2 regions of the Streptomyces sp. NPDC012888 genome follow, and region 1 is predicted to be linked to the other one. Evidence: riboswitches for the same ligand, from Rfam matches in the RefSeq annotation. Region 1 holds a riboswitch; the other holds the start of a gene.

Region 1 (15,729 bases):
ATGCAGCGGATCGTGAACGGGCTGTGGCAGGCGGGTGCGGAAGCGGTGTCCATCAACGGGCAGCGGCTGACCGCGCTGTCGGCGATCCGTGCCGCGGGTGACGCGATACTGGTCGACAACAGGCCGCTGGTGCCGCCCTACGAGGTGCTGGCGGTGGGGGACAAGGGCCGCCTCGGGACGGAGTTCCAGGACAGCGCGGACGGGCAGTACCTGCACGTGCTGCAGGAGAACTACGGGATCCGCTCCACCCTGTCCGCCGAGGACGAGGTGCGTCTGCCGGCGGCGTCCAGCCTGAACGTGCGGACAGCGACAGCAGTAGAGCCGAAGAAGGGTGCATCGTGATCGCGGTACTGGGCCTGCTGGCCGGAGTGGTGGTCGGACTGCTGGTCCGGCCCGAGGTGCCGGCGGTGGTCGAGCCTTATCTGCCGATCGCCGTCGTCGCGGCACTGGACGCGGTGTTCGGGGGTCTGCGCGCGATGCTGGACGGCATCTTCGTGGACAAGGTGTTCGTCGTGTCCTTCCTGTCGAACGTGGTGGTCGCGGCGCTGATCGTGTTCCTGGGCGACAAGCTCGGCGTGGGGGCGCAACTGTCCACCGGTGTGGTCGTCGTGCTGGGCATCCGCATCTTCTCCAACGCCGCCGCCATCCGTCGGCACGTGTTCCGGGCGTGAGGACGGTTCGATGAGTACGCATGACACTCCCGAGGAGACGCCGGAGCCGGAGCGCCCGGTTCCGCCGGAGCGGGCCCTGCCGCCGGAGGCGCCGACCGCGGAGACCGGGCGGCAGCGGCTCAAGGCCGGTCTGTGGCCGCCGCGGTTCAGCCGGGCCCAACTGATCGTCGCGCTGCTGCTCTTCGTGCTGGGGCTGGGGCTGGCCATCCAGGTCCGGTCGCACACCGACTCCAGCGCGCTGCGCGGGGCGCGGCAGGAGGACCTGGTGCGGATCCTGGACGAGCTCGACGGTCGCACCCAGCGGCTGGAGGACGAGAAGCAGCGGCTGGAGGACCAGCGCAGGGAGCTGGAGAGCAGCTCCAACCAGGCCGAGGAGGCGCGCAGGCAGACCGTGGAGAAGGAGCGCCAACTGGGCATCCTGGCGGGTACCGTGGCTGCGCAGGGGCCCGGTATCACGCTGAAGGTCTCCGACCCGAAGGGGCTCGTGACCTCGGACATGCTGCTGGACGCCATCCAGGAGCTGCGGGCGGCCGGCGCGGAGGCGATCCAGGTCAACGGTGTGCGGGTGGTGGCGGGCTCTTACTTCTCCGATGAGAACGGGGGTGTCGGCGTCGACGGTAGGAAGATCACACAGCCTTACGAGTTCAAGGTGATCGGCAAGCCGCAGGACCTGGAGCCCGCGCTCAACATTCCCGGTGGTGTCATCCAGACGCTGGAGAAGGAGCAGGCTACGGCCACTGTCGTACGCTCGACCAAGATCGTCGTTGATGCCTTGCGGGCAGCGAAGCAGCCTGACTACGCTCGGTCGTCATCGTCATGAGGCGCCCTGCGGGGGGTCGAGGCACCGAAGTTGCGGTGCGTAGTGGAAACTGTCTGGTGGTTTCGGACGTTGTGAGAATGTCCGGGTCGGCAGGTTGTGCATGCGGAGTTCGTCCTGCCCCACGGGCGGGTCTGTTTCGGTCAAGGGGAATCGCCCGTGAAGTTGTTTGAGAAGTTGTTCGGCAAGAAGAACCGCGAGGAAGGCGGAGCGGCGCGGCACCGTGCCGGGCAGGGGGAGGCCGAGGGCCACGGCGACCGGCCGCTGTTCCGTGACGAGGTCGCGGGCGGAGGCGGCAGTGCGGGCGCGTCGCCCGTCGACCCCGCCGCGACGGGCCGCATAGGTTTCGGTGAACCGTCAACCTCCGGTGCGGGTGGAGGCTTTGAGCCCGACCCGTATGCGACCAGTGCCTCCGCGGGGCACCCGCGGAGCGAGGAGCCGTCCATGTCGGCCGAGCAGGTTTGCAGCAGGTGCGGGCACCATGCGGGTGCGGCCAGCCGGTTCTGCTCGCGCTGTGGGGCGCCGCTGCGGCCGGGGCTGACCCCGGAGCGTGCCTCGGAGACCACCTCCACCATCTCGATCTCGGGCCTGGAGGCCTACGAGGCCGAGGTGTCCGGGCAGCAGGTGCCGTCCTCGCTGTCCCCCGAGGCGCAGGCCGCGGTGGAGGCGCTGCCCCCGGGCTCGGCGCTGCTGATCGTCCGGCGCGGCCCCAACTCGGGCAGCCGTTTCCTGCTGGACGGCGAGCTGACCACGGCGGGCCGGCACCCGCAGAGCGACATCTTCCTGGACGACGTCACCGTGTCCCGGCGGCATGTCGAGTTCCGCAGGCGCCAGGACGGCGGATTCACCGTCGCCGACGTGGGCAGCCTCAACGGCACGTACGTCAACCGGAACCCGATCGACGAGGTCGCCCTGAACAACGGCGACGAGGTGCAGATCGGCAAGTACCGGCTGGTGTTCTACGCGAGCCAGCGGGGCGTCTGACGCCCCCGGACTGAAGTCCGGGGGGACTCTCCCAGGGAAGGTCCATGCTGCGTACACCGACCAGCGGTGCCGGGAACGGCACCGCGGGCTCGGCCGGGCGGCTGGTGAGCATCGGGACGGTGCTCAACCTGCTGCGCGACGAGTTCCCCGAAGTCACCATCTCGAAGATCCGTTTCCTGGAAGCGGAGGGGCTCGTGGAGCCCAGCCGCACACCTTCCGGATATCGCAAGTTCAGCCCCGGCGACGTCGAGCGGCTGGCCCGGATCCTGAGGTTGCAGCGCGACCACTACCTGCCGCTCAAGGTCATCCGCGAGCAGCTGGACGGGCAGGCGGCCGGTGAGCCGCTCCGGATCCCCGCGCCCTCCCCGCACGGGGACGCCGCCGCGGAGGGCGCGGAGCGGCCCACCGTGGCCCGGGTGGGGCGGGCTGAGCTGCTCGCGGCCGCCGAGGTGGACGAGGCGCAGCTCGTCGAGTGGGAGTCGTACGGGCTGCTCGCGGAGGTGCCCGGGGGCGGGTTCGATGCGCAGGCCGTGACGGTGGCGAGGCTGGTCGCCGACCTGGGCCGGTTCGGGCTCGAGCCGCGCCACCTGCGGGCCATGAAGGCCGCCGCGGACCGGGAGGCGGGACTGGTGGAGCAGGTGGTGGCGCCCTTGCGCCGGCACCGCAATCCGCAGACCAGGGCGCATGCGGAGGCCACCATGAAGGAGCTCGCCGGACTCTCCGTACGGCTGCACGAGGCCCTGGTGCAGACCGCTCTCGGGGTGCGGCTCAACTGAGCCGGGCGGCCCCGACTACCCAAACCGGCGCGGCACGTCCTAGGGTTGCTGTGTGAACGAGCTCGACGTTGTGGGTGTCCGGGTGGAAATGCCCTCCAACCAACCGATCGTGCTCCTGCGTGAAGTGGGAGGCGACCGGTACCTCCCCATCTGGATCGGTCCTGGGGAGGCCACGGCCATCGCCTTCGCCCAGCAGGGCATGGCCCCGGCCCGGCCGCTGACGCACGACCTGTTCAAGGACGTGCTGGAGGCGCTGGGCGAGGAGCTCACCGAGGTCCGGATCACGGATCTGCGGGAGGGCGTCTTCTACGCGGAACTGGTGTTCGCCAGCGGGGTGGAGGTCAGCGCGCGACCGTCCGACGCCATAGCCCTGGCCCTGCGCACCGGTACGCCGATCTACGGCAGTGACGGGGTGCTCGACGACGCCGGCATCGCCATCCCGGACGAGCAGGAGGACGAGGTGGAGAAGTTCCGCGAGTTCCTCGACCAGATCTCGCCGGAGGACTTCGGCACCAGCAACCAGTGAGCGGTGTTCTGCCCCATTCGGTAAGCCGTTCCCCGGAAAGGGGCACGGGAAACCACTCTCAGGGTGATTATCACTCGGCGTGCCGAGTGTGGCGATCGTTGACGCTGCCCTGGTGACTGCCTACCGTCGAGATGGCAGGTCAAGGACGGAGGGTCGGCGTGAGAGTCACGGGCGACGGTACGACCGGGGGCGTCCCCACACGGAGTGAATGCGGGCCGTACCCGCTGCACGGTGGTGCGACGGGTCCCGCGCGCCGGTCGCCGGAGTGCGCGCCGGTCGCCCCGGAGCGCGGCGGCGAACCGCAGTACGAGGAGATCGGGTACCGGGGGCCGACGGCGTGCGCCGCGGCCGGCATCACCTACCGCCAGCTGGACTACTGGGCGCGGACGGGCCTGGTCGAGCCGAGCGTGCGGCCCGCGTACGGGTCCGGCACCCAGCGGCTCTACAGCTTCCGCGACGTGGTGGTGCTGAAGATCGTCAAGCGCTTCCTGGACACCGGGGTCGGGCTGCAGAACATCCGGACCGCCGTCCAGCACCTGCGTGACCGCGGCTTCGCCGACCTGGAGCGCATGACGCTGATGAGCGACGGCGCGACGGTGTACGAGTGCACCTCGCCGGACCAGGTCGTCGACCTGCTCCAGGGCGGCCAGGGGATCTTCGGGATCGCCGTCGGCGTGGTGTGGCGGGACGTGGAGCACGCCCTGTCCCAGCTGCACGGCGAGCGGGTGGACACCGGTGAGACGCTGATCGGCCACAACCCTGCGGACGAGCTCGCGGCCCGCCGCAACCGGGCGGTCTGACCGCACTGCGGCCACGGCCGGTGCCCGCGGGCTCAGTGGGGTCCGTGGTCCGTGGGACGCTTGTCGAACGTTCTTGCGGGACATTGTCGGTGGTGTGGGGGAGCATCGGGGTGTGAGAGCCGCGCCGACCATCCTGCACCTGGACATGGACGCCTTCTACGCCTCGGCGGAGCAGGCCGCCAAGCCCAGCCTGCGCGGCAAGCCGGTGATCGTCGGCGGTCTCGGCCCGCGCGGGGTGGTGGCGACCGCCTCCTACGAGGCCCGCCGTTTCGGCGTTCACTCGGCGATGCCCACCGCCCAGGCCCGGCGGCTGTGCCCGAACGGCGCCTACCTGATCCCGCGCTTCACCCTGTACCGGGCGGTCAGCGACCACGTCATGGCCCTCCTGCGCGAGCTGTCCCCGCTGGTCGAGCCGCTCAGCCTGGACGAGGCCTTCGTGGACCTGGAGGCCGGCGGGGCCGCGTACGACACGGCCTCGGCGCGCGCCGCCGGCGAGCGCCTGCGCGCGGACATCCGCCGGGGCACCGGGCTCAGCGGTTCGGTGGGGCTGGCCGGGTCGAAGATGCTGGCCAAGGTGGCCTCCGAGGAAGCCAAACCGGACGGCCTGCTGGTCATCGAGCCGGGAACCGAACGGGAACTGCTGGCGCCCATGCCGGTGCGCACCCTGCCCGGGGTCGGCCCGGCCACCGGCGACCACCTCAGGCGCGCCGGCATCACCACCGTGGGCGACCTGGCGGAGGCGGGCGAGGACGAGCTGGTCCGGCTGGTCGGCCGGGCGGCCGGGGTCGGCCTGTTCCGGATGGCGCTGGGCCTGGACGACCGCCCGGTGGTCGCCGAACGGGACGCGAAGTCGGTGTCGGTCGAGGACACCTTCGACGTGGACCTGCACGACCGGATCCGGATCCGGTACGAGGTCCAGCGGCTGGCCGACCGGTGCGTGCAGCGGCTCCGCGCCTCGGGACACTCCGGCCGGACCATCGTGCTCAAGGTCCGCCGGTACGACTTCTCGACGCTGACCCGGTCCGAGACCCTGCGGGGGCCGACCGACGACCCGGCGGTGGTCCGGGAGGCCGCGGGACGGCTGCTGGACGGCGTCGACACCACCGGCGGGATCCGGCTGCTCGGCGTCGGGGTGTCCGGGCTGACGGACTACACCCAGGAGGACCTGTTCGCGCAGTCCCTGACCCTGGCCGCGGCCCCCGCCGGCAATGGCGGCGACAGCGGTGCCGCCGGGGCTCCCGAGGCCCTGGAGGAGCCCGTGACGGAAGGGGCGGCACCCGAGGCCCCCGCCGCCCCCGAACGCCGCTGGGCGGCCGGGAGCGACGTCCGGCACGCCGTGTACGGGCCGGGCTGGGTGCAGGGGAGCGGGGTGGGGCGGGTCACCGTGCGGTTCGAACAGCCGGGGTCGCCGCCGGGCCGGGTGCGCACCTTCCTGGTGGACGATCCGGAACTGGAACCCTCGGACCCGATCCCGCTGGTCGGCCGGCCCGCGGACGGGCCGGCCTGAAGGAGGGGCGGCGGCGGGGGCGCTAGCGCTGGCCGAAGTCGTGGTCGTGGTGGAACTCGCTGGGCAGCGTGGTGTCCAGGCCGTAGTGGTGGTAGAGCTGGAGCTCCTGCTCGGGAGAGAGGTGCCGGCCCACGCCGAAGTCGGGGGCGTCCTTGATCAGGGAGCGGTCGAAGGGCACGCGGAGGGTGTCCTCGACGACCTCGCTCGGCTCCAGCGGGACGAAGGCGTCCCGGCTGAACAGGCCGGTGCGTACGGCCGCCCACTCGGGGACCCCGGTCGCGTCGTCCAGGTACACCTCGTCGACGGTGCCGATCTTGACGCCGTTGCGGTCGAAAGCCTTGCGGCCGATGAGACTGCGGGGATCGATCTCGGACTGCACGGTCCCTCCAAGTGGTCGCATGGATCGCAACTCGCATCCGATATGACTACGTAAGGCCATATCCGGGGCGCGGGCCACTTGAGCCGGGCTCCACGGGCACCCCGGAAGGCCCCGGATCCGCGCTGGTAGGCTGGGTGTCGGCTGTTGACCCTGTGCGGGAGAGTCCTCCGAGTGAGCAAGACGGAGGCGCCGAAGGAGCAAATCCTCCCCGGAATCTCTCAGGCAGACGTACCGCACGGACGAGGCCACTCTGGAAAGCAGGGTGGACACCGGTCCCCGCAGTACCGGGCGCCTCCCTCACCGACGGTGAAAGCCGGCGTTCCCCGGGCGATCCCCGGGTGGCACCGGTGAAGCTCTCAGGTTGAGATGACAGAGGGGGAGGCCGTCCGGGCGCCCGCGCCGTGGTGCCCCTCGCAGGTCGTACAGACCAGGAGGCCTCCGTACATGACCGCCAACCGCATTCCGCTCTCCCAGCTGGAGCGAGGCATCCCCTTCGAGCAGCGCCACATCGGCCCGGATGCCGAGGCGCAGGCGAAGATGCTCGCTCAGGTGGGCTACGGCTCCCTGGACGAGCTGACCGCCGCCGCAGTACCGGACGTCATCAAGAGCGCCGAGGCGCTGGACCTGCCGTCGGCCCGGACCGAGGCCGAGGTGCTGGCCGAGCTGCGTTCGCTCGCCGACCGCAACCAGGTCCTCTCCTCCATGATCGGCCTGGGTTACTACGGCACCTTCACCCCGCCGGTGATCCTCCGCAACGTGATGGAGAACCCGGCCTGGTACACCGCGTACACGCCGTACCAGCCGGAGATCTCGCAGGGCCGCCTGGAGGCGCTGCTCAACTTCCAGACCGTGGTCGCCGACCTCACCGGCCTGCCGACCTCCGGCGCCTCCCTGCTCGACGAGGGCACCGCCGCCGCCGAGGCCATGACGCTGGCGCGCCGCGTCGGCAAGGTCAAGGGCGGCGTCTTCCTCGTCGACGCCGACACCCTGCCGCAGACGGTCGCCGTGATCGAGACCCGCGCCGAGCCGCTGGGCATCGAGGTCGTCGTCGCCGACCTGTCGGCCGGCATCCCCGAGGCGATCGCCGAGCGCGGCGTCTTCGGCGTCGTCCTCCAGTACCCCGGCGCCTCCGGTGCCGTCCGCGACCTCAAGCCGGTCATCGACCAGGCCCACGGGCTCGGCGCGATCGTCACCGTCGCCGCCGACCTGCTGGCCCTGACCCTGCTGACCTCCCCGGGCGAGCTGGGCGCCGACATCGCCGTCGGCACCACCCAGCGCTTCGGCGTCCCCATGGGCTTCGGCGGCCCGCACGCCGGCTACATGGCCGTCCAGGCCAAGCACGCCCGTTCGCTGCCGGGCCGCCTGGTCGGCGTCTCCGTCGACGCCGACGGCAACAAGGCCTACCGCCTGGCCCTGCAGACCCGCGAGCAGCACATCCGCCGCGAGAAGGCCACCAGCAACATCTGCACCGCGCAGGTGCTGCTCGCCGTCATGGCCGGCATGTACGCCGTCTACCACGGCCCCGAGGGCCTGAAGCAGATCGCCCGCCGCACCCACCGGTACGCGGCCGTGCTCGCCGCCGGCCTGACCGACGGCGGGGTCGAGCTGGTCCACGGCTCGTACTTCGACACCCTGACCGCGAAGGTGCCGGGGAAGGCCGCCGAGGTCGTCGCCGCCGCCCGCGAGGGCGGGGTCAACCTGCACCAGGCCGACGCCGACCACGTCTCCATCGCCTGCGACGAGACCACCACCCGCGCCGACCTGGAGGCGGTCTGGGCCGCCTTCGGTGTCGCCGCCGACGTCGACGCGCTCGACGCGGTCGCCGCCGAGGCGCTCCCCGAGGGCCTGCTGCGGTCGGACGCCTACCTGACCCACCCGGTGTTCCACCAGCACCGCTCCGAGACCGCCATGCTGCGCTACCTGCGCAAGCTCGCGGACAAGGACTACGCGCTCGACCGCGGCATGATCCCGCTGGGCTCCTGCACCATGAAGCTCAACGCGACCACCGAGATGGAGTCGGTGACCTGGCCCGAGTTCGGCCAGCTGCACCCGTTCGCGCCGATCGACCAGGCCCAGGGCTACGCCACGCTCATCAGCGAGCTGGAGGAACGTCTCTGCGAGGTCACCGGATACGACAAGGTCTCCATCCAGCCGAACGCCGGGTCCCAGGGCGAGCTCGCCGGCCTGCTGGCCGTCCGCGCCTACCACCGCGCCAACGGCGACGAGCAGCGCACCGTCTGCCTGATCCCGTCCTCGGCGCACGGCACCAACGCGGCCAGCGCCGTGATGGCCGGCATGAAGGTCGTCGTCGTCAAGACCGCCGACGACGGTGAGATCGACGTCGAGGACCTGCGGGCCAAGATCGAGCAGCACCGCGACGAGCTCTCCGTGCTGATGATCACCTACCCGTCCACCCACGGCGTGTTCGAGGAGCACGTCGCCGACATCTGCGCCCAGGTCCACGAGGCCGGCGGCCAGGTATACGTCGACGGCGCCAACCTCAACGCCCTGGTCGGCCTGGCCAAGCCCGGCCACTTCGGCGGCGACGTCTCGCACCTGAACCTGCACAAGACCTTCTGCATCCCGCACGGCGGCGGCGGCCCGGGCGTCGGCCCGGTCGGTGTCCGCGCCCACCTGGCGCCGTACCTGCCCAACCACCCGCTGCAGCCGACCGCCGGCCCGGCCACGGGCGTCGGCCCGATCTCGGCCGCTCCGTGGGGTTCGGCCGGCATCCTGCCGATCTCCTGGTCGTACGTCCGCCTGATGGGTGGCGAGGGCCTCAAGCGCGCCACCCAGGTCGCCGTGCTCGGCGCCAACTACATCGCCAAGCGCCTGGAGCCGCACTACCCGGTGCTGTACACGGGCCCCGGCGGTCTGGTCGCCCACGAGTGCATCATCGACCTGCGCCCGCTGTCGAAGTCCACCGGCGTCTCGGTCGACGACATCGCCAAGCGCCTGATCGACTACGGCTTCCACGCGCCGACCATGTCGTTCCCGGTGGCCGGCACGCTGATGATCGAGCCCACCGAGTCCGAGGACCTGGCCGAGATCGACCGGTTCTGCGACGCGATGATCGCCATCCGGGCCGAGATCGAGAAGGTCGCCACGGGCGAATGGCCGGCCGGGGACAACCCGCTCGCCAACGCCCCGCACACGGCGGCGGCCCTGGGCGGCGAGTGGAACCACGCGTACACCCGTGACGAGGCGGTCTTCCCGGGCGGGGTCGTCGCGGCCGAGAAGTACTGGCCGCCGGTCCGCCGGATCGACGGCGCCTTCGGCGACCGCAACCTCGTCTGCTCCTGCCCGCCGCTGGACGAGTACGACAACTGAGGCCCGGCGCGAGCGCGCGGCCACGCGAAAAGGACCGGCCCGGGAGCTGCAAGGCTCCCGGGCCGGTCCCGTTCCCACCGGAGACTACGCGGCCTTCACCACCCGCGCCGCCACGAGCGGGCGGTGCGGGGCGATGATCTGGCCGTCCGGCAGCAGCTCACCGGTGTCCTCGAAGAGCAGGACGCCGTTGCACAGCAGGCTCCAGCCCTGTTCCGGGTGGTTGGCCACGGGGTGCGCGGCCTCCCGGTCGGCGGAGTCGGCTGAGGGACAGGCAGGCTGGTGCGTGCACATGGATGCGTTCTTTCGCTGCGTCGTGGTCTGTGTGCTGCGGCTCGATGCGGTGTCCGCGTTGTTCATGGCCGCCCCCCCGTATCAATCTCGGTGTGGTCAGGGTCCCAGTGTTGCCCCACGGGCGTTGCTCCGCAGGGATTTCCGGCAGCTGTCCTCACAGATTGATGACGCATCACTCGTGCGGGCGGTTCAGCCCAACTCCCCTGTCATTTCGGATGGTTACGAACCCACCCCGAGGGACTAGTCCGAATGGGTCAACGGGGTCAGGCGGCCTCACCGGCCAGCGCGGTCGGGGTCAGCCGGTGGGTCATCACGGGCAGCAGCTCGGAGACCGGGTGCGGGCGGAACGCCGCGATCCCCGGTGGCGCCGGAGCCAGCGGGACCAGCAGGTCCGCGGCGGCCGGCAGCCCGGCGGCGGGACTGGCGCCCACCGCCCCGTGCAGCCACAGGGTCAGCATGTACAGCTCCGGCACGGACAGCAGCCGCGGCTGGTACCCGGTCCCGAGGGACTCGGCCTGGCGCAGCGCCCGCTCGGTGGCAGCCACGTAGGGACCCTCGAAGAAGTGGGAGAAGGCCCAGCCGTCCGGGGTGAGCCGGGTGTCCGCCGCGGCGACGAACCTGTCCCCGCCGCGGATCAGGAACCGCCACGCGGTGAGCCGGGTCCGCGGTGGCCGGCCGCCCGCGACCACCCGGTCCAGTACGTGGACCGGGAGCGGGAGTTCGGCGGTGACCGGGCCCTGCAGGGCGCGGAGCGCCGGAGTGTGCGCCTCGTTGAGCGCGGACGGGGATCCGAGTGCTGCGAGGACGCTGCGCAGGGCGGGCGCGGGGGCCGGGGGGAACTGCAGCGGCATAGTGGGTCGCCTCTCGCTTGGGAGACCGGTGGTGCGGGGGCGGGTGGGTGCTGAGGGGGCTGACGCATTCTGGGGCCAGAGGGGGGCTGTGGGGCAATGGCCGCGCGCCGACTCTCTGCCTCGATTGCGGAGTTTATACGACACGTGTTCACACAGTGTTTCGGCTAGCTGTCCCGCCCATTGCGGACAAGGGGCTTACCGGTCCCGCTGTCATGGATTTCATGCCGAGGGCGCGCGAGGGTCTCGCGCTGACCTCGGAGGTTACCCGACGGGGGCTCGGCTGGAAAGCGTCGGTAATGCGTTCGCCCAGTAGACGGGTCATGGTCACGTATTTCTCACGGCGCAATGTGCCGGGTGAATGTGCCAAAGCGACCCGCCGGCCGAACCGGCGCGCGCCGTCCGCCAGTCGCGTGCGGGAGGTGTCACCGACCGGGTCGCCGGGCATCATCGGGCGTAACGCCCGCGCCCGGGTATCCGGGTGGGGCCCACTCGAGGAGGGAAGCTTCGATGGGGGAGAAGGTCGTGGCAGGCGGATTCGACCTGTCCGATCGGCATCGGTATCGGAGGAAGCTTCACGAGTGCCTGGAGGGACTGGAGCGGCTTCTGGCCGAGAAGAGGTTCGACCGGCCCAGGAATCTGATGGGTCTGGAGATCGAGCTGAATCTCGCGGGCCCCGACGGACTGCCGAGAATGGTGAATGCCCAGGTTCTGGACCGTATTGCCAGCCCTGATTTCCAGACCGAACTCGGAATGTTCAACCTGGAGGTCAACATACTCCCGCACCGGCTCGGCGGGAGGGTATTCGACCAGCTCGCCGAGGAGCTCGACGCCGGGCTCGGCTACGCCCACCGGCAGGCCGCGGAGGTGGACGCCGGCGTCGTGATGATCGGGATCCTGCCGACCATCACCCGCGCCGACCTGGTCGCCGCCAACCTGTCGGCGGTGGACCGGTATTCGCTGCTGAACGAGCAGATCCTGATGATGCGCGGCGAGGACTTCCACCTGGACATCGACGGGGTGGAGCGGGTGAGCTGGACCGCCGGCTCGATCGTGCCGGAGGCCGCCTGCACCTCCGTGCAGCTGCACCTCCAGGTCACCCCGGCCCGGTTCGCCGACGTGTGGAACGCCGCGCAGTGCGTGACCGCCCTGCAGATAGCCGTCGGCGCGAACTCGCCGTTCCTGTTCGGGCGGGAGCTGTGGCGGGAGTCGCGGCCCCCGCTGTTCCAGCAGGCCACCGACACCCGGCCGCCCGAGCTCCAGGCCCAGGGGGTCCGGCCGCGCACCTGGTTCGGGGAGCGCTGGGTGGACTCGGCCTACGAGCTCTTCGCCGAGAACGTCCGCTACTTCCCCTCGCTGCTGCCGATCTGCGACGAGGAGGAGCCGCTGCGGGTGCTGGCCGAGGGCGGGGTGCCGAGTCTCCAGGAGCTGGTGCTGCACAACGGCACCGTGTACCGGTGGAACCGCCCGGTCTACGGGGTGGCCGACGGGGTGCCCCACCTGCGGGTGGAGAACCGGGTGCTGCCGGCCGGACCGACCGTCACCGACGTGGTCGCCAACGCCGCCTTCTACTACGGCCTGGTCCGCACCCTCGCCGACGAGAAGAGCCCGGTGTGGAGCCGGCTGCCGTTCGCCGAGGCCGAGGCCAACTTCGACGCCGCCTGCCGGTACGGCATCGACGCGCGGGTGCGGTGGCCGCGCCGGGGCCGCTCCGGCGGGCTGGTGAGCGTACCGGCCGTCCGCCTGATCCTGGACGAGCTGCTCCCGATGGCCGCCGCCGGGCTGGACGCCTGGGGCATCGAGCCCGCCGACCGGGACCACTACCTCGGGATCATCGAGGAGCGGTGCCGGCGCCGGGTCAACGGGGCCACCTGGCAGGTGGACACCTACCACCGGGCCCTGGACTCCGGGCTGGACCGGGGCGCGGCGCTGGCCGCGACCACCCGCCGTTACAGCCAGCTGATGCACCGGGGTGATCCGGTGCACACCTGGCCGGTGGGCCTGCCGGAGGAGGAGGCGAGCGCCCCGGTCGGGCTGCGCCGGTGACCGTCCGCCGCCCCGCCCCGCCCCGTGACCCGCGTCCGCCACCGAGCAGGCAGTATGGGTGGTCGAAGCGGACGGCGGGACGGCGGAACGGAGTCGGAGTGCGGGCGGAACCGGTGCTGGAGGAGCTGGGCGAGGACCGGCGGCGGGCCCTGCTGCGCACCGAGACCCTGCTGGTGCTGGCGCTCTCGCTGGGGGCCAGCGCGCTCTCCGCGCTGATCAGCTTCATCGGTTCGCTGACCAAGCCGGGAGGGCTGAAGGACCAGGCGGCCACCCTCAACGGCTCCTACGCTCCCGGCCGTCCCTGGCTGGACCTCGCCTGGCAGCTGTTCGGCATCGCCAGCGCCCTGGTGCCGGTGCTGCTGGTGGCCCACCTGCTGACCCGGGAAGGCGCACCGGGGCTGCGCGTGCTCGGCTTCGACCGCTCCCGGCCCTGGACGGACCTGGGGCGGGGAACCCTGGTCGCCGCCGGGATCGGCAGCGCCGGGCTGGCCTTCTACCTGGTGGCCCGCGCCTCCGGCTTCAACCTGACGGTGGTGCCGGAGGCGCTGCCCGACGTGTGGTGGAAGTTCCCCGTCCTGATCCTCTCCGCCGTGCAGAACTCGGTGGTGGAGGAGGTCATCGTCCTCGCCTATCTGCTGCGCCGGCTCGACGGGCTGGGCTGGTCGCCGCCGGCCGTGCTGCTGGCCAGCTCCCTGCTGCGCGGCTCGTACCACCTCTACCAGGGCATCGGCGGGTTCGTCGGGAACGCCGTGATGGGGGCGGTCTTCGTGCTGCTGTACCGGCGCTGGGGGCGGGTCGGGCCGCTGGTCGTCGCGCACGCCCTGCTCGACGTCGTCGCGTTCGGCGGGTACGCGCTGCTGGCCGGCAAGGTGGACTGGCTGCCCACCCCGTAGCGGCGTCCCCGCCGGCGCGGCGGCGGTCAGGGGCGGCTGAGCAGCTCCCCGTCGATGACCGTCACGGCGTGGCCGGTGAGGAGCGTACGGTCGCCGGCCAGGCGGACCCGGACCAGGCCGGTGCGGGCGCCGCCCTGCAGGCCGGTCATTTCCTCGCGGCCCAGGCGCGCCGCCCAGAACGGGGCGAGGGCGGTGTGGGCGCTGCCCGTCACGGGGTCCTCGTCGATGCCGAACAGCGGGAAGAAGCCGCGGGAGACGAAGTCGTAGCCGCGGGAGGGGTCCTCGGCCGGTGCGGTGACGATGATCCCGCGCCTGCCGAAGGCCCGCAGGGCGGCGAGGTCCGGGCGCAGGGCGCGGACGGTGGGTTCGTCGGCCAGTTCGACCACCAGGTCGCCGATGTGCTCGGAGGTGTCGTGCACGGAGAGGATCGCGACGCCGCCGAGGGCGCCGGCGATCTCGGCGGGCGCGTCGCAGGGGGTCAGGGAGGACGTCGGGAAGTCCAGGGTCACCGTGCCGTCGGGGTTCGTGCGGGCGGTGAGGATCCCGCAGCGGGCGGAGAAGCGGACGGTGCCGGTGGCGAGGCCGCTGTTCGCCAGGACGTGGGCGGTGGCCAGGGTGGCGTGGCCGCACATGTCGACCTCGGCGGCCGGGGTGAACCAGCGCAGGGCCCAGTCGGCGTCGCCGCCGGGCGGGAGCGGGTGGGCGAAGGCGGTCTCGGAGAGGGCGACCTCGGCGGCGACCTGCTGCAGCCAGGCGTCCGGGGGGAAGCCGCCGTCCAGGAGCAGGACGCCGGCGGGGTTGCCCCCGAAGGGCCGGTCGCTGAAGGCGTCGACGATTCGAATGCGCATGAGCCGACGGTAGGGCCGTGACCGCCGTGTGATCCAAGGCCAATCCGGGAGCACTGGCCTTGCCGGGAGGCGGGAGGCGGGAGGCCGGGAGGCCGGGACGCGGGCGGGCGCCCCGCGGCCGTGCTGCCGGAGGGCGCCCGCGCGTGTGATCGGGGTGTACGGGCGCCGGTCAGGTCACCAGCCCGGAGAGCTTGCGCAGCGACTCCGTGAGAGCGGCGGTGGCCGAGTCCTTGAGCTTGCCGGCCATCAGCGAGACCGCGGCGCCGGTGAACTCGCCGTCCACCCGCACGGTGGTGGCCCCGCCGTCCGGCACCAGCGTGTACCGGGTGCCGACCACCACGCCCATCGGGCCCTTGCCCTTGATCGCGAAGACGCGTTCGGCCTCCAGTTCCTCGATGGTCCAGGTGACCTCGGCCGGGAAGCCCATCATCTTCATGTTCTCCTCGAAGGTGGCGCCGACCGCGAGGGTCTGAGGGCCGCCCTTGGGGAAGCTGGTGTGGGTCTGGCTCCACTCGCCGTACGCACCCCAGTCCGTCAGCTGGGACCAGACCTTGGCGGCGGACGCCTCGATGCGCGACTCCACCGTGACTTCGGCCATGCGACCACCCCTTCTCGTCGGGACACGTGCGCGGAACGTAGTCCCGGCGGCCGCAACATTCAATACTGATGACCCGTCAGAAATCGGGACCCGTCTCAACAGGTGTCACCCACGTGACGGTCCTGACGGTCGGCTGCCATGATGGCGGAATGCAAGCGTCAGGGAAGAACGCCGGACTGGGCATAGCGCTCGTCTCGGCGGCCGCATTCGGCGGTTCGGGAGTCGCGGCGAAGCCGCTGATCGAGGCGGGTCTGGACCCGCTGCACATGGTGTGGCTCAGGGTCGCCGGCGGCGCCCTCGTGCTGTCCCCGCTGGCCTGGCGCCACCGCTGCCTGCTGCGCCGCAAGCCGGCCCTGCTGGCGGGCTTCGGCCTCGTCGCGGTCGCCGGCGTGCAGGCCTTCTACTTCGCCTCCCT
Region 2 (15,729 bases), on a different contig from region 1:
TGACGGCCAGGCCGCCGCGCGCCGTCTCCTTGTACTTGATCTTCATGTCGGCGCCGGTCTCCTTCATGGTCTTGATGACCTTGTCGAGGGACACCTTGTGGCTGCCGTCGCCGCGCATCGCCATCTTCGCCGCGGTGACCGCCTTCACGGCCGCCATGCCGTTCCGCTCGATGCACGGGATCTGCACCAGGCCGCCGACCGGGTCGCAGGTCAGGCCCAGGTTGTGCTCCATGCCGATCTCGGCGGCGTTCTCGACCTGCTCGGGGCTGCCGCCCAGCACCTCGGCCAGCGCGCCCGCGGCCATCGAGCAGGCGGAGCCGACCTCGCCCTGGCAGCCGACCTCGGCGCCGGAGATGGAGGCGTTCTCCTTGAAGAGCATGCCGATCGCGCCGGCCGCGAGGAGGAAGCGGACCACGCCGTCCTCGTCCGCGCCGGGCACGAAGTTCACGTAGTAGTGCAGGACGGCCGGGATGATGCCGGCGGCGCCGTTGGTGGGGGCCGTGACGACCCGCCCGCCCGCCGCGTTCTCCTCGTTCACCGCCATCGCGTAGAGGGTGATCCACTCCATCGCGAGCGCCTGCGGGTCGCCCTCGGAGCGCAGCTTGCGGGCGGTGGTGGCGGCGCGGCGGCGGACCTTCAGGCCGCCCGGGAGGATGCCCTCGCGCGACATGCCGCGCGCCACGCAGGCCTGCATGACCCGCCAGATCTCCAGCAGTCCCTCGCGGATCTCCTCCTCGGTCCGCCAGGCCTTCTCGTTCTCCAGCATCAGGGAGGAGATCGACAGGCCGGTCTCGCGGGTCAGGCGGAGCATCTCGTCGCCGGAGCGGAAGGGGTGCTTGAGGACGGTGTCGTCGAGCTTGATCCGGTCCTCGCCCACCGCGTCCTCGTCCACGACGAAGCCGCCGCCGACCGAGTAGTACGTCTTCTCCAGCAGCGGGGCGCCGGAGGAGTCGTACGCGAAGAGGGTCATGCCGTTCGCGTGGTACGGCAGGGCGCGGCGCCGGTGCAGGATCAGCTGGCTCGGCTCGTGGAAGTCGATCTCGTGGGCGGACCCTATCTCCGCGCCGAGGAGGCGGAGCCGGCCGGACTGCCGGATGCGCTCGACCTCGTCGTCGGCGGTCTCCACGTCCACGGACCGGGGGGAGTGGCCCTCCAGGCCGAGCAGGACGGCCTTGGGGGTGCCGTGGCCGTGCCCGGTCGCGCCCAGCGAGCCGTACAGCTCGGCGCGGACGGACGTGGTCTGGGCGAGGACTCCGTCCTTCTTCAGCCGCTGCACGAACATGCGGGCGGCGCGCATCGGTCCGACGGTGTGGGAGGAAGAGGGACCGATGCCGATCGAGAAGAGATCGAAGACGGAGATGGCCACGTCGGACTCCTTTGTCTGCTCGTGGAGGGGCAGGAGATCATGATGTGTGCGGATTTTGTCCGACAGACGAGCCTAACCCGCGGAGGTGAACGGCTCGGCTGCGGGAGGCGTCGGGACGGGGTCGGCCGGGCGTGAGTCGGCTCACGCCCCGCGCGGGGACGCCGGCGGTGCGGTCCCGCGCGCGACGCGGGTCATGAGAAGGGCCCGGCCCCCCGGATCACGCGGGGGAGCCGGGCCCGACTCGGCGCCGTCAGAGCGACGGGTACAGCGGGTGCTTCTCGGCCAGCGCGGTGACGCGGGCGCGGAGGGCCTGGGCGTCGTACGACGGCTTCAGCGCCTCGGCGATGATGTCGGCGACCTCGGTGAAGTCCTCGGCCCCGAAGCCGCGGGTGGCCAGCGCAGGGGTGCCGATCCGCAGGCCCGAGGTGACCATCGGCGGCCGCGGGTCGTTCGGGATGGCGTTCCGGTTGACCGTGATGCCGACCTCGTGGAGGCGGTCCTCGGCCTGCTGGCCGTCCAGCTCGGAGTTGCGCAGGTCGACCAGGACGAGGTGCACGTCGGTGCCGCCGGACAGCACGTCCACGCCCACGGCCTTGACGTCGTCCTGCACCAGGCGGGCGGCGAGGATCTTCGCGCCCTCCAGGGTGCGCTCCTGGCGCTCCTTGAACTCCGGCGAGGCCGCCACCTTGAAGGAGACCGCCTTGGCCGCGATCACGTGCTCCAGCGGACCGCCCTGCTGACCGGGGAAGACCGCGGAGTTGATCTTCTTGGCGAGCTCCTGGGTGGACAGGATCACGCCACCGCGCGGACCGCCGAGGGTCTTGTGCGTGGTGGTGGTGACCACGTGGGCGTGCGGCACCGGGTTCGGGTGGAGGCCCGCGGCGACCAGGCCCGCGAAGTGGGCCATGTCGACCATCAGGTACGCGCCGACCTCGTCCGCGATCCGGCGGAAGGCGGCGAAGTCGAGCTGGCGCGGGTAGGCGGACCAGCCGGCGACGATCAGCTGCGGCTTGCTCTCCTTGGCCAGGCGCTCGACCTCGGCCATGTCGACCTGGCCGTCCTCGCCGACGTGGTACGGGACCACGTTGTAGAGCTTGCCGGAGAAGTTGATCTTCATGCCGTGGGTCAGGTGACCGCCGTGGGCCAGGTTCAGGCCCATGATGGTGTCGCCCGGCTTCAGCAGCGCGAACATGGCGGCGGCGTTGGCCTGCGCACCCGAGTGCGGCTGGACGTTCGCGGCCTCGGCGCCGAACAGGGCCTTGATCCGGTCGATGGCGATCTGCTCGACGACGTCGACGTGCTCGCAGCCGCCGTAGTAGCGGCGGCCCGGGTAGCCCTCGGCGTACTTGTTGGTCAGGACCGAGCCCTGGGCCTCCATGACGGCGACCGGGGCGAAGTTCTCCGACGCGATCATTTCCAGGGTCGACTGCTGGCGCGCGAGCTCCGCGTCGACGGCGGCGGCGACGTCCGGGTCGAGCTCGTGCAGAGGGGTGTTCAGAACAGACATCTCTACCCTTATGTTCTCGGCTGGATCAGCCGGCGGTGAAGGAGCTGTACTCGTCGGCGGACATCAGGTCCTCGGCGCCGCCGGTGATCTTGACCTTGAACAGCCAGCCGCCCTCGAAGGGGGCGGTGTTCACGAGCGCCGGGTCGTCCACGACGTCCTGGTTAGCCTCGACGACCTCGCCGGACACCGGCGCGAACAGGTCGCTGACGGACTTGGTGGACTCCAGCTCGCCGCAGGACTCGCCGGCGGTGACGGTGTCACCGACCGCGGGCAGCTGGGCGTAGACGACGTCACCGAGCGCGTTGGCCGCGTACTCGGTGATGCCGACCGTGGCGACGCCGTCCGCGTCGGCCTCCGAGACCCACTCGTGTTCCTTGCTGAAGCGCAGCTGCTGGGGGTTGCTCATGACCTGATTCTCCTGGATGCGGGGGAGTGCTGGTGAACTGTGGTCTTGCCGGGTGAGACGGGTGCCGGTGGGGCGATCGTCACTTCTGGCGCTTGTAGAACGGCAGGGCCACGACCTCGTAGGGCTCATGGGTACCGCGAATGTCCACGCCGACGCCGGAGGTGCCGGGCGCGGCGTGGTCCGCGTCCACGTACGCCATGGCGATCGGCTTGCCCAGGGTGGGGGAGGGCGCGCCGGAGGTCACCTCGCCGACCACCTTGCCGTCCACGACCACGGAGAACCCGGCGCGCGGCACCCGGCGGCCCTCGGCGATCAGGCCGACCAGCTTGCGCGGGGCCTCGGCCCCGGCCTTCTCGGCGGCGGCCTCCAGCGCGGCGCGGCCGACGAAGTCGCCTTCCTTCTCGAACTTCACGACCCGGCCCAGGCCCGCGTCGAACGGGGTGAGGGCGGTGGTCAGCTCGTGCCCGTACAGCGGCATGCCCGCCTCCAGGCGCAGGGTGTCGCGGCAGGACAGGCCGCACGGGACCAGACCGGCGCCCGCGCCGGCCTCCGTCAGGGCCTGCCACAGGGCGACGGCGTGCTCCGGCTTCACGAACAGCTCGAAGCCGTCCTCGCCGGTGTAGCCGGTGCGGGCGATCAGCGCCGGGACGCCGGCGACCGTGCCGGGCAGGCCGGCGTAGTACTTCAGGCCGTCCAGGTCGGCGTCGGTCAGCGACTTCAGGATGCCGGGGGACTCCGGGCCCTGGACGGCGATCAGCGCGTAGGCGTCGCGGTCGTCGCGGACCTCGGTGTCGAAGCCGGCGGCGCGCTCCGTCAGCGCGTCGAGGACCACCTGCGCGTTGGAGGCGTTCGCCACGACCATGAACTCGGTCTCGCCGAGGCGGTAGACGATCAGGTCGTCGAGGATCCCGCCGTCCTCCTGGCAGATGTGGGTGTAGCGGGCGCGGCCGACGCCGACCGTGGAGATGTTGCCGACCAGCGCGTAGTCGAGCGCCTTGACGGCCTCCGGGCCGGTCAGGGTGATCTCGCCCATGTGGGAGAGGTCGAAGAGCCCGGCCTTGGTGCGGACCGCGTTGTGCTCGTCGCGCTCGCTGCCGTAGCGCAGCGGCATGTCCCAGCCCGCGAAGTCGGTCATGGTCGCACCGAGCTCGCGGTGCAGCGCATCGAGGGCGGTCAGACGGGGGGCATTGCTCATGGGTACGGCTCCCAGGTCCCAGGGCATCGACATGACATGACGAGGACGATCCTCCCCATCTGTCATGGAACCTGAGAGGTTCGCCGGGTGTCGCGCGTGGCGTCCCCGGCTTGCACCTTGGGTGGAGCCGCGCCGGACGGACGGCGGGGCTCGCTTTTCAGATCTGCCTCATCCACGCGGTACGGGGCCTGAGAGATTCAAGGGAGGGTCTTGCTCCTTCGGCGCCCGGCGTCCCCGGCACGGGCCTGGGGTCTTTCCGGAACTCTCCCGCGCGGATTCAAGCGGCCGGTATGCAGTTGGTGTCCAGTTGGCGCACATCATTGCACGGGATCCGCCCGGATGGGCGGGCGGGCCCGAAAGTGAGTGCGGACCTGTCACCTGCGCGTCCGGAGGCCCAGCGGTTCGGGGTCCGCAGGCCCGGCGGCCGGGGTCCGGCGGCCCCGTTCCGGCACTCGGCCGGAACCGCCCCGGCCGGATTACCGTCTCTTTACACTCGGGGGGAAAGGGTCCCGGTGACCCGAGGCGGGGGAGGCGGACACTGTGCGGAGATTCGGACCGGTGACATCGGAGAGAGCGCGGGCGGCGGCGGCAGTGGCGGCGGCGGCCGTCCCGGTGCCGCGCGCCGCCGTAGCCGCCCGCGCCGGAGCGGCCGGGGCCCCGGCCGCCGCCCGACCCACCGTCCGGGACCTGCGCGGCCGGGGCGCCGGCCCGGCCCGGCTCGGCTTCGCCGACGGCGACATCGTGGTGGTCTCCGGGCTGCCCGGCGGCGGCAAGAGCACCCTGATCAAGCGGACCGCCGCGGAGCGCGGCATCGACTCCCAGGACGTCCGCGAGCGCTGGGAGCGGCGGATGCCCGCCGCCCTGCCCTACGCCGTCTACCGGCCACTGGTCCGGCTCGACCACTACGCCGGGCTGGTCCGGGCCCTGCGCTCCGGCCGCTCCGTGGTCGTCCACGACTGCGGCACCCAGAGCTGGGTGCGGCTCCTGCTCGGCCGGGCCGCCCGGCGGCGCGGCCGTGCCCTGCACCTGGTCCTGCTCGACGCCTCGCCCGAGGAGGCCCTGGCCGGGCAGGCCGTGCGCGGCCGCGGCGTCTCGGCGTACGCCTTCGCCCGGCACCGCGCCGCTGCCTCCCGGCTGCTGCGCGCGGCCGAGTCCGGCCGGCTCCCCGCGGGCTGCGCCTCGGCGGTCCTGCTCGACCGGCCCGCCGCCTCCCGGCTGACCCGCGTCACCTTCGGCCCGTAGCGGAGGCCCCGCGGCCGTGCGCGCCCCCCCCGCAGGCGCGGACCCCGCGGGCGTGCGCGCGCCCGCGGGGCGGACCCCCGCGTCCGCGCCCGGCGGGAGCCGCTACGCTCGGCGCGACACTGGGCCGCACCACGGGAAGGCGCGACGATGCAGGGCAACGGCTGGCCCGCCAACGAACTGGAACAGGCGCTCGGCGCGGCCCTCGGCGACCCCGCCGCCGGCCCCCGCATCCTGGAGGTGCTGTCCCGCAGCGACCTCTGGGTGCCGCTCCCGGCCGGCGGCGCGCCGGACAGCGCCAGCCTCCGGCTGCCCACCACGGACATCGGCGGCGCCCCGTTCGTCCCCGTCTACAGCTCCGAGGCCCAGTTCCTCACCTGCGTCGGCCCCGGCATGGACTTCGGCGTGGTCCCGGCCGTGGAGTTCGCCCGCGGACTGCCCCCGCAGCTCGGCATCGCCGTGAACCCCGAGGGCGCGGTCGGAGTGCCGCTGCCCCCGCCCGCCGTCGCCGAGCTCTGCCGGGCCGGGCGCACCGAGCTCGACGGGCCCGCCACCGGCGGCCGGGTCCGGCTCTTCGAACCGGACTGGCAGCAGGACCCGGTCGACTTCCTGACCGCCGCCGCCGAGGAGTTCCGGGCCACCGGGGCCGTCACGTCCGCCCGCCGCTGCCTGGCGAGCGTCGAGGCGGGCGCCCCCCAGCTGTACGTGGGTGTCCAACTGGCGGGATGGACGCCCGAGCACCGGGACGCCGCGATGGACGCCCTGGGCCGCGCCCTGAACCGCGTACAGCCGCCCTGGCCGGTGCACCTGATCCTGCTGGACGGCACCGCGGATCCCGTGGCCGACCACATCCGTGAGCGCGTGCACCCGTTCTATCTCCCCTAGGCACCCGTAAGCTGTTTCCATTTCCGGGCTTGAACGACGGGCGGACGAAGAGGGGTACCGGGTGAGTGCGTCAGGCACGGCCGCGGCCGGGCAGGTCGAGCACATGATGCGCCAGGTGACCCCCGGGCGCTACGAGAACTACGAGGCGCTGCTGCACGCCCTCGCCGAGGGCAGGCTGTGGATGCTGCTCTGGCACGGGCAGCCGGGTTCGCCGGACGCCCAGTACGGCGGCATGGAGGTCGAGGGGCTCGGCTACGCGCCCTGCGTGACCTCCCCGCAGGAGCTCGCCGCCAGCGGCTGGAACCGCGGCTACGAGGTGATCACGGGCCGGGACGTCGCCCGCGCCCTCTACCCCGACCGCTGGGGGCTCTGGCTCAATCCGCACGACGCCGGCGGCGGCCTGGGCATCCCCTGGGCCGACCTGCGGCGCATCGCCACCGGCCTGGACCGGATGCCGGCCGGCCCGCTGCGGCTGACCGAGCCCTCGATCGAGCTGCCGCAGTTCTACGGGCTGCTGACCCAGCACGCCCACCGGACCCCGGCCGTCCGCTCGCTCCGCCGGGCCTGGGTGCAGCCCGCGCTCGGCTCCCCGTACCTCGCCGTCGGGCTCGACCTGTACGACTCCTCCCCGGCCGCCCTGGAGGCGGTGCGCGAGATGATGCGCCAGTCGGTGGGCGCCGTCCCCGAGGGCGTGCCGGTGTGCACCGTGGCCCTCGCCGACGAACACGACCCCGTCGCGATGTGGCTGCGCTCCCAGGCCCGGCCCTTCTACGACCGCGAGGGACCCGCCGCGGCGTACTGACCACCAGGCGAGACACCCGTATCAGGCCGCATGGAACCGACCGTTCCGTGCGGCCTTCCCGTTGTCCGGGTTCGGGTGGGTTGGACGCCCAAATAAGGCCTTGCTGAAGGCAGTTGAGCGCGATGTCCGATTCCGTACCGAACGGACGGTCTTGCTCCGCTCAGGCGGCAACGAAGTTCGGATAACGGGAATCCGACCCTCACATCACGGTTGCGCATCCATTCATCTGCGGGTCTGGCGGCGGCTCGAGCGCCCGATGAAGACTCCCCCACCAAGAGCCGGTCAGTCCTGCCAGTCACTGCCAATATCCGGCTCGGTACCCGCACTTCACAGCGCCACTCCGCACCAACGCCGCCACAGCGGCGGGCATGGGCCGGCTCACCCGTCGGCCGAGAGGGGTCCCCACCACGATGACGGCACCACTGCACGACACGAGCGCGGAAGAAGCACCCGCGACCGTTGCCGTAGCCGACGTCCCTGCCAAGGCCATCGAAGGCCGCTCACCGGGCCGGATCGCCTGGATGCGCCTCAAGCGCGACAAAGTGGCGCTGACCGGCGGCCTGGTCGTGATCCTCCTGATCCTGGTGGCGGTCTTCGCCCCGCAGATCGTGAGCCTGTTGGGCCACCCGCCCAACGAGTTCCACGAGGATCTCCTCGATCCCGACCTCGGCACCCCGGTCGGGGCCTTCGGCGGCATGAGCAGCGACTACCTGCTCGGCGTCGAACCCATCAACGGGCGCGACGTGTTCAGCCGGATCGTCTACGGCGCGCGGATCTCCCTGACCGTGGCCTTCCTCGCCGCCTTCGTCTCGGTGATCATCGGCAGCCTGCTGGGCGCCCTCGCGGGCTACCTCGGCGGCTGGGTCGACGCCCTGATCAGCCGCGTGATGGACCTGCTGCTGGCCTTCCCGCAGCTGCTCTTCACCATCGCCCTGGTCTCCGTGGTCCCCAACTCCGTGTGGGGCTTCGAGGGCACCGGCGTCCGCATGGGCGTCCTGGTCGTCGTCATCGGGTTCTTCGGCTGGCCGTACATCGGGCGCATCGTCCGGGGCCAGACGATCTCGATGCGCGAACGGGAGTACGTGGAGGCCGCGCGCAGCCTCGGCGCCGGCCGCGGCTACATCCTGATCAAGGAGCTGCTGCCCAACCTGGTCGCCCCGATCCTGGTCTACGCGACCCTGATCATCCCGACCAACATCCTGACGGAGGCGGCCCTCAGCTTCCTCGGTGCCGGCGTCAAGCCGCCCACCGCGTCCTGGGGCAAGATGCTGTCCGACGCCGTCCCCATCTACCAGGACGCACCGATGTTCATGGTCGTCCCCGGTCTCGCGATCTTCATCACTGTCCTGGCGTTCAACCTCTTCGGGGACGGGCTGCGCGACGCACTCGACCCCAAGGGCAGCTGAACCGCTTCAACGATTCACCCACTCATGGAGGTTGGACACACCGTGATCCGCAGAAAGCAGGCAATCGCGATCACCGCCGTGGTCGCCGCCCTGTCGCTGACCGCCGCGTGCGGTGGCGGGGGCAAGGACGAGGGCAAGGGCAGCACCGACGCCGCGGGCGCGGCCTTCGACGCGGCGACCAAGGGCTTCGTCAACGCGTCCGACAAGAAGGGCGGCGAGCTCAAGCTCTGGTCGCCGCAGGACGTGGACTACCTGGACCCGGCGCGCGCCTACTACGGCTTCGTCTGGAACATGCAGCGCCTGTACGTCCGCCAGCTGCTCGCCTACGACAGCAAGCCGGGCAAGGACGGCACCAAGCTGGTCCCGGACCTCGCCGAGGCCCTGCCGGAGATCACCAACGACGGCAAGACCTACACGCTGAAGCTCAAGGACGGCGTGAAGTTCGAGGACGGCACCCCGATCACCTCGAAGGACATCAAGTACGGCATCGAGCGCGTCTTCGCGCAGGACGTGCTGTCCGGTGGCCCGACGTACCTGATCGACGTCCTCGACCAGGGCCAGAAGTACCCCGGCCCGTACAAGGACACCGACCCCAACAAGATGGGTCTGAAGTCGGTCCAGACGCCGGACGACAAGACCATCGTCTTCAACCTGGCCTCCCCGAGCTCCGACTTCAGCTACCTGCTGGCCATGCCGTCCTCCTCGCCGGTCCCGGCCTCCAAGGACGAGGGCGCCAAGTACACCAACAAGCCGGTCTCCACCGGCCCGTACAAGGTCGAGTCCTTCACCGCCGGCAAGGGCGCCACCTTCGTCCGCAACGAGAACTGGGACCCGAAGACGGACACGATCCGCAAGGGCCTGCCGGACAAGGTCACCTTCACGGTCACCACCAACGCCGAGGACATGGACCAGCGCCTGCTCAACGGCGACATCGACCTCGCCGTCGACGGCACCGGCCTGCTGACCGCGGCCAAGAACAAGGTCCTCCGTGACCCCAACCTGAAGAAGCACGCGGACAACCCGTTCACCGGCTACATCCGCTACATGGCCTTCCCGCAGACCGTCGCGCCGTTCGACAACATCGAGTGCCGCAAGGCCGTCATCTACGCGGCCGACCCGAAGTCCCTGCAGACCGCCCGCGGCGGCCCGACCAGCGGTGACCTCGGCGCCAACATGCTGCCCCCCGGCATCCCCGGCTCCGACAAGTCCTACGACCCGTACGGTCTGACCAAGGGCGTCCCGCAGCCGGACAAGGCCAAGGAGGCCCTGAAGGCCTGCGGCAAGCCGGACGGCTTCGAGACCACCATCGCGGTCCGCAACAACCGCGCCGCCGAGGTCAAGACCGCGGAGTCGCTCCAGCAGGCGCTGGACAAGGTCGGCATCAAGGCCAAGATCGACCAGTACGACGGCAAGCTCTCCTCCTCCACGATCGGTTCGCCCGAGAACGTGAAGAAGAAGGGCTACGGAATCATCGTCATGGGCTGGGGCGCCGACTACAACTCCGGCGCGGGCTTCCTGCAGCCGCTGGTCGACGGATCGTTCATCCTGCCGAACGGCAACAACAACTACACCGAGATCAACGACCCCGAGATCAACAAGCTGTTCGACGACGCCGCTGCCGCCAAGACCCCCGAAGAGGCCGCGCCGTTCTACACGGACATCAACAAGAAGGTGATGGAGAAGGCGCTGTACCTGCCCATCAACTTCGACAAGGCCTTCGTCTACCACAACCCGCGTCTGACGAACGTCTACTTCAACGAGTCCATGGGCAAGATCGACCTCGCCACGGTGGGCGTCGTCAAGTAACAGTCAGGCACGTGCCTTCACCGCACATGCGCTAGTCCGAAGGGCAGGTGAAGGCCGCAGGCGGCGGCTGCCGTCCCCACGAGGGGCGGCGGCCGCCGGCCCTGGCGGCCGACTGCAGTGCTCGTCTACCTCATCCGGCGACTGTTCAACGTCGTCGCCACGCTGCTGGTGGTCTCCGTGGTCACCTTCGGCATCTTCTTCGCGGTGCCGAAGATCACCGGGTCCGATCCCGCGCTGATGTACGCCGGCCGCGAGACCAATGAGACCGCCCTGGCGGGCATCCGCGTGAAGATGGGCTTCGACAAGCCCATCTCCGAGCAGTACTTGCTCTTCGTGAAGGGCATCGTCGCCGGCCGCGACTACGACAACGGCGTCGACACGACCCACTGCCCGGCGCCCTGCTTCGGCTACTCGTTCAAGAGCGAGACGCCGGTGTGGGACATGATGCTCGACCGCATCCCGGTGACCGTCTCGCTCGCCCTGGGCGCGGCCGTGATCTGGGTGCTCGCGGGCGTCCTGACCGGTGTGATCTCGGCGCTCAAGAGGCGCACCGTGATCGACCGCACCGTGATGGTCGGCGCCCTCGCCGGCGTCTCGCTGCCGATCTTCTTCACCGGCATGCTCGCCCCCGCCGTCCTCGTCTACGGACTCGGCTGGCTCGACGTGTCGAACTACCGGCCCCTCACCGAGGATCCGGGAGCCTGGCTCAACAGCATGATCCTGCCCTGGGTCACGCTCGCGTTCCTCTTCGCCGCCACCTACGCCCGGATCACCCGCGCCACCATGCTGGAGGTCCTCGGCGAGGACTACATCCGCACGGCCCGCGCCAAGGGCCTCACCGAGCGGGTGGTCATCCGCAAGCACGCGCTGCGCTCCACGCTCACCCCGCTCGTCACGATGTTCGGCCTGGACTTCGGCGGCCTCCTCGGCGGCGCCGTCCTGACCGAGACCACCTTCAACTTCCAGGGCCTGGGCACCGCGGCCGTCGGCGCGATCCGGGACGGCGACCTTCCCGTGATCATGGGCGTCACCCTGCTCGCGGCGCTCTTCGTCGTGATGGCGAACCTGATCGTGGACATGCTGTACGCCGTCATCGACCCGCGCGTGAGGCTGACGTGACCGAGAACCACACCACCACCCCCGCCCCGCTGGTCCCCCGGCAGTCGGGACCCGCGGGATCCGAGGGCGCCTTCCTCTCCGTGCGCGACCTGAAGGTCCACTTCCCGACGGACGACGGCATGGTCAAGTCCGTCGACGGGCTCTCCTTCGATCTGGAACGCGGCAAGACCCTCGGCATCGTCGGCGAGTCCGGCTCCGGCAAGTCGGTGACCTCGCTGGCCATCATGGGCCTGCACCGCACCGGCAACGCCCGCAGCCGCCCCGCCATCCAGGGCGAGGTCTGGCTCGACGGCGAGGAGCTGGTGCGTGCCGACGCCGACGAGGTGCGCCGGCTGCGCGGCCGCAAGATGGCGATGGTCTTCCAGGACCCGCTGAGCGCGATGCACCCGTACTACACGGTCGGCCACCAGATCGTCGAGGCGTACCGCACGCACCACGACGTCGACAAGAAGACCGCGCGCAAGCGGGCGGTCGAGATGCTGGACCGGGTCGGCATCCCCGAGCCGTCCAAGCGGGTCGACGCCTACCCGCACGAGTTCTCCGGGGGCATGCGCCAGCGCGCCATGATCGCGATGGCCCTGGTCAACAATCCCGAGCTGCTGATCGCGGACGAGCCGACCACCGCCCTGGACGTCACCGTGCAGGCGCAGATCCTCGACCTCATCCGGGACCTGCAGAAGGAGTTCGGCTCCGCCGTCATCATGATCACGCACGACCTCGGCGTGGTCGCCGAGATGGCCGACGACATCCTCGTGATGTACGGCGGCCGCTGCGTGGAGCGCGGCTCCGCCGAGAAGGTCTTCTACGAGCCCCGGCACCCCTACACCTGGGGCCTGCTCGGTTCGATGCCGCGCATCGACCGCGACCAGACCGACCGTCTCATCCCGGTCAAGGGCTCCCCGCCCAGCCTGATCAACATCCCCGGCGGCTGTGCCTTCAACCCGCGCTGCCCGTACGCCGACGTCCCGAAGGACAACCTCACCCGGACCGTGCGTCCGGAGCTGGTGACCCCGGACGGGGAGCGGCACTGGTCCGCCTGCCACATGTCGCAGGAGGAGCGGACCCGGATCTGGACCGAAGAGATTGCGCCGAAGCTGTGACCGACATCAAGAAGGCGGGCGCGCCCACGCTGCCCGAGCAGGCCGAGTCCTCCGCGGAACCCCTCCTCAGGGTGACCGGCCTGGTCAAGCACTTCCCCATCCACAAGGGGTTGCTGCGCCGCCAGGTCGGGGCCGTCAAGGCCGTCGACGGCATCGACTTCGACGTCCGCCGAGGTGAGACCCTCGGCGTGGTCGGCGAGTCCGGCTGCGGCAAGTCCACCATGGGCCGGCTGATCACCCGGCTGCTGGAACCCACCGGCGGCACGGTCGAGTTCGAGGGCCGGGACATCACCCACCTCGGGGTCGCCGGGATGCGTCCGCTGCGCCGCGACGTCCAGATGATCTTCCAGGACCCGTACGGCTCGCTGAACCCGCGCCACACGGTCGGCGCGATCGTCTCGGCCCCGTTCAAGCTCCAGGGGGTCACCCCGGAGGGCGGGGTGAAGGCCGAGGTGCAGCGCCTGCTGTCGCTGGTGGGGCTCAACCCGGAGCACTACAACCGCTACCCGCACGAGTTCTCCGGCGGCCAGCGGCAGCGCATCGGCATCGCCCGCGCGCTCGCGCTCAAGCCGAAGCTGGTGGTGGCGGACGAGCCGGTCTCGGCCCTGGACGTCTCCATCCAGGCGCAGGTGGTCAACCTGCTGGACGACCTCCAGGAGGAGCTGGGCCTCACCTACGTGATCATCGCCCACGACCTGTCGGTCATCCGGCACGTCTCGGACCGGATCGCGGTGATGTACCTCGGCAAGATCGTCGAGCTGACCGACCGCAAGTCGCTCTACGAGACGCCCATGCACCCGTACACCAACGCGCTGCTGTCGGCGGTCCCGGTCCCGGACCCCCGGCGCCGCGGCGCGAAGAGCGGCCGCATCCTGCTCAAGGGCGACGTGCCCTCGCCGATCGCGCCGCCGAGCGGCTGCCGCTTCCACACCCGGTGCTGGAAGGCGACGCAGATCTGCAAGACGCAGGAGCCGCCGCTGGCCGCCCTGAAGACCGGCCACCAGGTCGCCTGCCACCACCCGGAGAACGGGCCGGACCAGGCCCCCGGCGACCCGGCGCTGCCGGACGCCCCGGAGGCGCCCGAGGTGCCGGCCGGCGCGTAGCCGACGTACGGCCCGGTGGGGCCGGTGTGCCGTGAGGCGCACTGGCCCTGCCGCTCCCCTCCGGGCCACTGCCTCACATCGGAGGGCGGGATTCCAGTCACGGCCGGGGCCCGGGACACAATGGGCATGTGCTCCACGATCTCTTCCCGCCCGGCATCCAGCACGTCCTGGACCTCGCGGGCATCTTCGTCTTCGCCACCGCCGGCGCCCTCCTCGCCGTACGCAAGAACTTCGACGTCTTCGGCATCGCCGTCCTGGCGCTCGTCACCGCCCTCGGCGGCGGACTCTTCCGCGACCTGGTCATCGGCGCCGTCCCGCCGGCCGCCTTCGGTGAACTCAGCTTCTTCGTCACCCCGCTGGTGGCGGCGGCGATCGTCTTCTTCCTGCACCCCGAGGTGCAGCGGATCAACCGGGCCATCAACGTCTTCGACGCGGCCGGGCTCGGCCTGTTCTCGGTCAGCGGCACGATAAAGGCCTACGAGTACGGGCTGGGCCTGACCGCCTCCGCCGCGCTGGGCGTGGCCACCGCCGTCGGGGGCGGCGTGCTCCGCGACGTACTGGCGAACGAGGTGCCCTCGCTGCTGCGCGACCGGGAGATGTACGCCGTGCCCGCCCTGGTCGGCGCCACCATGGTCGCGCTGTGCATCGCCTTCGAGGTGCTCAACCCCGTGACCAGCGGCGTGGCCGTGGTCACCACCTTCCTGCTGCGCCTCGGCGCGATGCGGCTGCACTGGAAGGCGCCGCTGGCCTGGAACCGCCGTTCCTCGGTCCAGGAAGACGCCCCCGACCGGCGCCCCTAGAAAAGCTACCGCTTAGTAATAGGACGGTGTACGGTTTTCCCATGGCTATTTCGGGACCTTCGGCATCCATCGGTGAGAGCGAGTTCGACCGCGACACCGCCGTCACCCCGCGGGCGGGCGAGCCCGGTGTCTTCGACGCGGAGCTCTCGGCCGGCTGGACCATCATCAGCGCCGTCAACGGCGGGTACCTGCTCGCCCTCGTCGGCCGCGCCCTGTCCGAGGCCCTCCCGCACCCCGACCCGTTCACCGTCTCCGCGCACTACCTGAGCGCCTCGGTGCCCGGCCCCGCCGTGATCCGCACCGAGACGGTGCGGGCCGGCCGCACGCTCTCCACCGGGCAGGCCTCGCTGCTGCAGTACGACCCCGAGACCGGCGCGGAGGTCGAACGCATCCGGGTCCTCGCCTCCTACGGCGACCTCGACGCCCTGACCGACGAGGTGCGCACCACGGCGGTGCCGCCGCTCATGCCCGCCTACGAGCAGTGCATCGGCCCCGAGGCGGGCTCCGCGCCCATTCCCGGCAGCACCGCGATCGTCGACCGGCTGCACCTGCGCCTGGACCCGGCCACCGCCGGCTGGGCCCTCGGGGTCCCTTCCGGGAAGGGCGACATGCGGGCCTGGTTCGAGCTCGCGGACGGACGCGACGCCGACCCGCTCTCCCTGCTCCTCGCGGTCGACGCGCTGCCGCCGACCGCGTTCGACCTGGGCCTGATGGGGTGGACGCCGACCGTCGAGCTCACCACCCACATCCGGCGGCGGCCGGCGCCGGGGCCGCTGCGCGTCTCGATCACGACGCGGAACCTGGCCGGGGGATTCCTGGAGGAGGACGCGGAGGTCTGGGACTCCGCCGACCAACTGGTGGCCCAGTCCCGCCAACTGGCCCGCGCCCCCCGCTGACCCCGGGCCCCGCCGGCCCGCCGCCCGCACCGGGGCGCGGGCCGGGGCCGGGCGGGGGGCCGTAGAATCGGGGGATCATGGTCTACCTCGATCACGCCG

What was found. A riboswitch is a leader RNA that binds a small molecule or an ion and turns the genes downstream of it on or off. The one in region 1 is predicted to bind glycine.
Region 2: linked by a shared signal. The riboswitch ahead of gcvT (glycine cleavage system aminomethyltransferase GcvT) and the one ahead of gcvP (aminomethyl-transferring glycine dehydrogenase) in region 1 are both predicted to bind glycine.

What each region holds. Positions count from the first base shown of each region.
Region 1 covers NZ_JBIBBM010000005.1:3,956-19,684, forward strand. The annotation lists gene ACFY61_RS09800 (DUF881 domain-containing protein) at 1-342, shown strand, start outside; gene ACFY61_RS09805 (small basic family protein) at 339-671, shown strand; gene ACFY61_RS09810 (DUF881 domain-containing protein) at 682-1,491, shown strand; gene ACFY61_RS09815 (FHA domain-containing protein) at 1,648-2,472, shown strand; gene ACFY61_RS09820 (MerR family transcriptional regulator) at 2,517-3,248, shown strand; gene ACFY61_RS09825 (bifunctional nuclease family protein) at 3,301-3,774, shown strand; gene ACFY61_RS09830 (MerR family transcriptional regulator) at 3,933-4,574, shown strand; gene ACFY61_RS09835 (DNA polymerase IV) at 4,687-6,081, shown strand; gene ACFY61_RS09840 (PRC-barrel domain-containing protein) at 6,104-6,460, opposite strand; glycine riboswitch at 6,606-6,704, shown strand; gene gcvP (aminomethyl-transferring glycine dehydrogenase) at 6,905-9,790, shown strand; gene ACFY61_RS09850 (DUF5999 family protein) at 9,875-10,081, opposite strand; gene ACFY61_RS09855 (hypothetical protein) at 10,345-10,932, opposite strand; gene ACFY61_RS09860 (glutamate-cysteine ligase family protein) at 11,440-12,975, shown strand; gene ACFY61_RS09865 (CPBP family intramembrane glutamic endopeptidase) at 13,074-13,868, shown strand; gene ACFY61_RS09870 (PhzF family phenazine biosynthesis protein) at 13,895-14,716, opposite strand; gene ACFY61_RS09875 (SRPBCC family protein) at 14,886-15,314, opposite strand; gene ACFY61_RS09880 (DMT family transporter) at 15,464-15,729, shown strand, end outside.
Region 2 covers NZ_JBIBBM010000004.1:36,501-52,229, reverse strand. The annotation lists gene ACFY61_RS07655 (L-serine ammonia-lyase) at 1-1,366, opposite strand, end outside; gene glyA (serine hydroxymethyltransferase) at 1,617-2,873, opposite strand; gene gcvH (glycine cleavage system protein GcvH) at 2,899-3,279, opposite strand; gene gcvT (glycine cleavage system aminomethyltransferase GcvT) at 3,359-4,474, opposite strand; glycine riboswitch at 4,642-4,754, opposite strand; gene ACFY61_RS07635 (AAA family ATPase) at 5,033-5,716, shown strand; gene ACFY61_RS07630 (enhanced serine sensitivity protein SseB) at 5,864-6,598, shown strand; gene ACFY61_RS07625 (enhanced serine sensitivity protein SseB C-terminal domain-containing protein) at 6,660-7,400, shown strand; gene ACFY61_RS07620 (ABC transporter permease) at 7,811-8,806, shown strand; gene ACFY61_RS07615 (ABC transporter substrate-binding protein) at 8,831-10,612, shown strand; gene ACFY61_RS07610 (ABC transporter permease) at 10,730-11,731, shown strand; gene ACFY61_RS07605 (ABC transporter ATP-binding protein) at 11,761-12,831, shown strand; gene ACFY61_RS07600 (ABC transporter ATP-binding protein) at 12,828-13,934, shown strand; gene ACFY61_RS07595 (trimeric intracellular cation channel family protein) at 14,063-14,734, shown strand; gene ACFY61_RS07590 (thioesterase family protein) at 14,776-15,630, shown strand; gene ACFY61_RS07585 (cysteine desulfurase family protein) at 15,708-15,729, shown strand, end outside.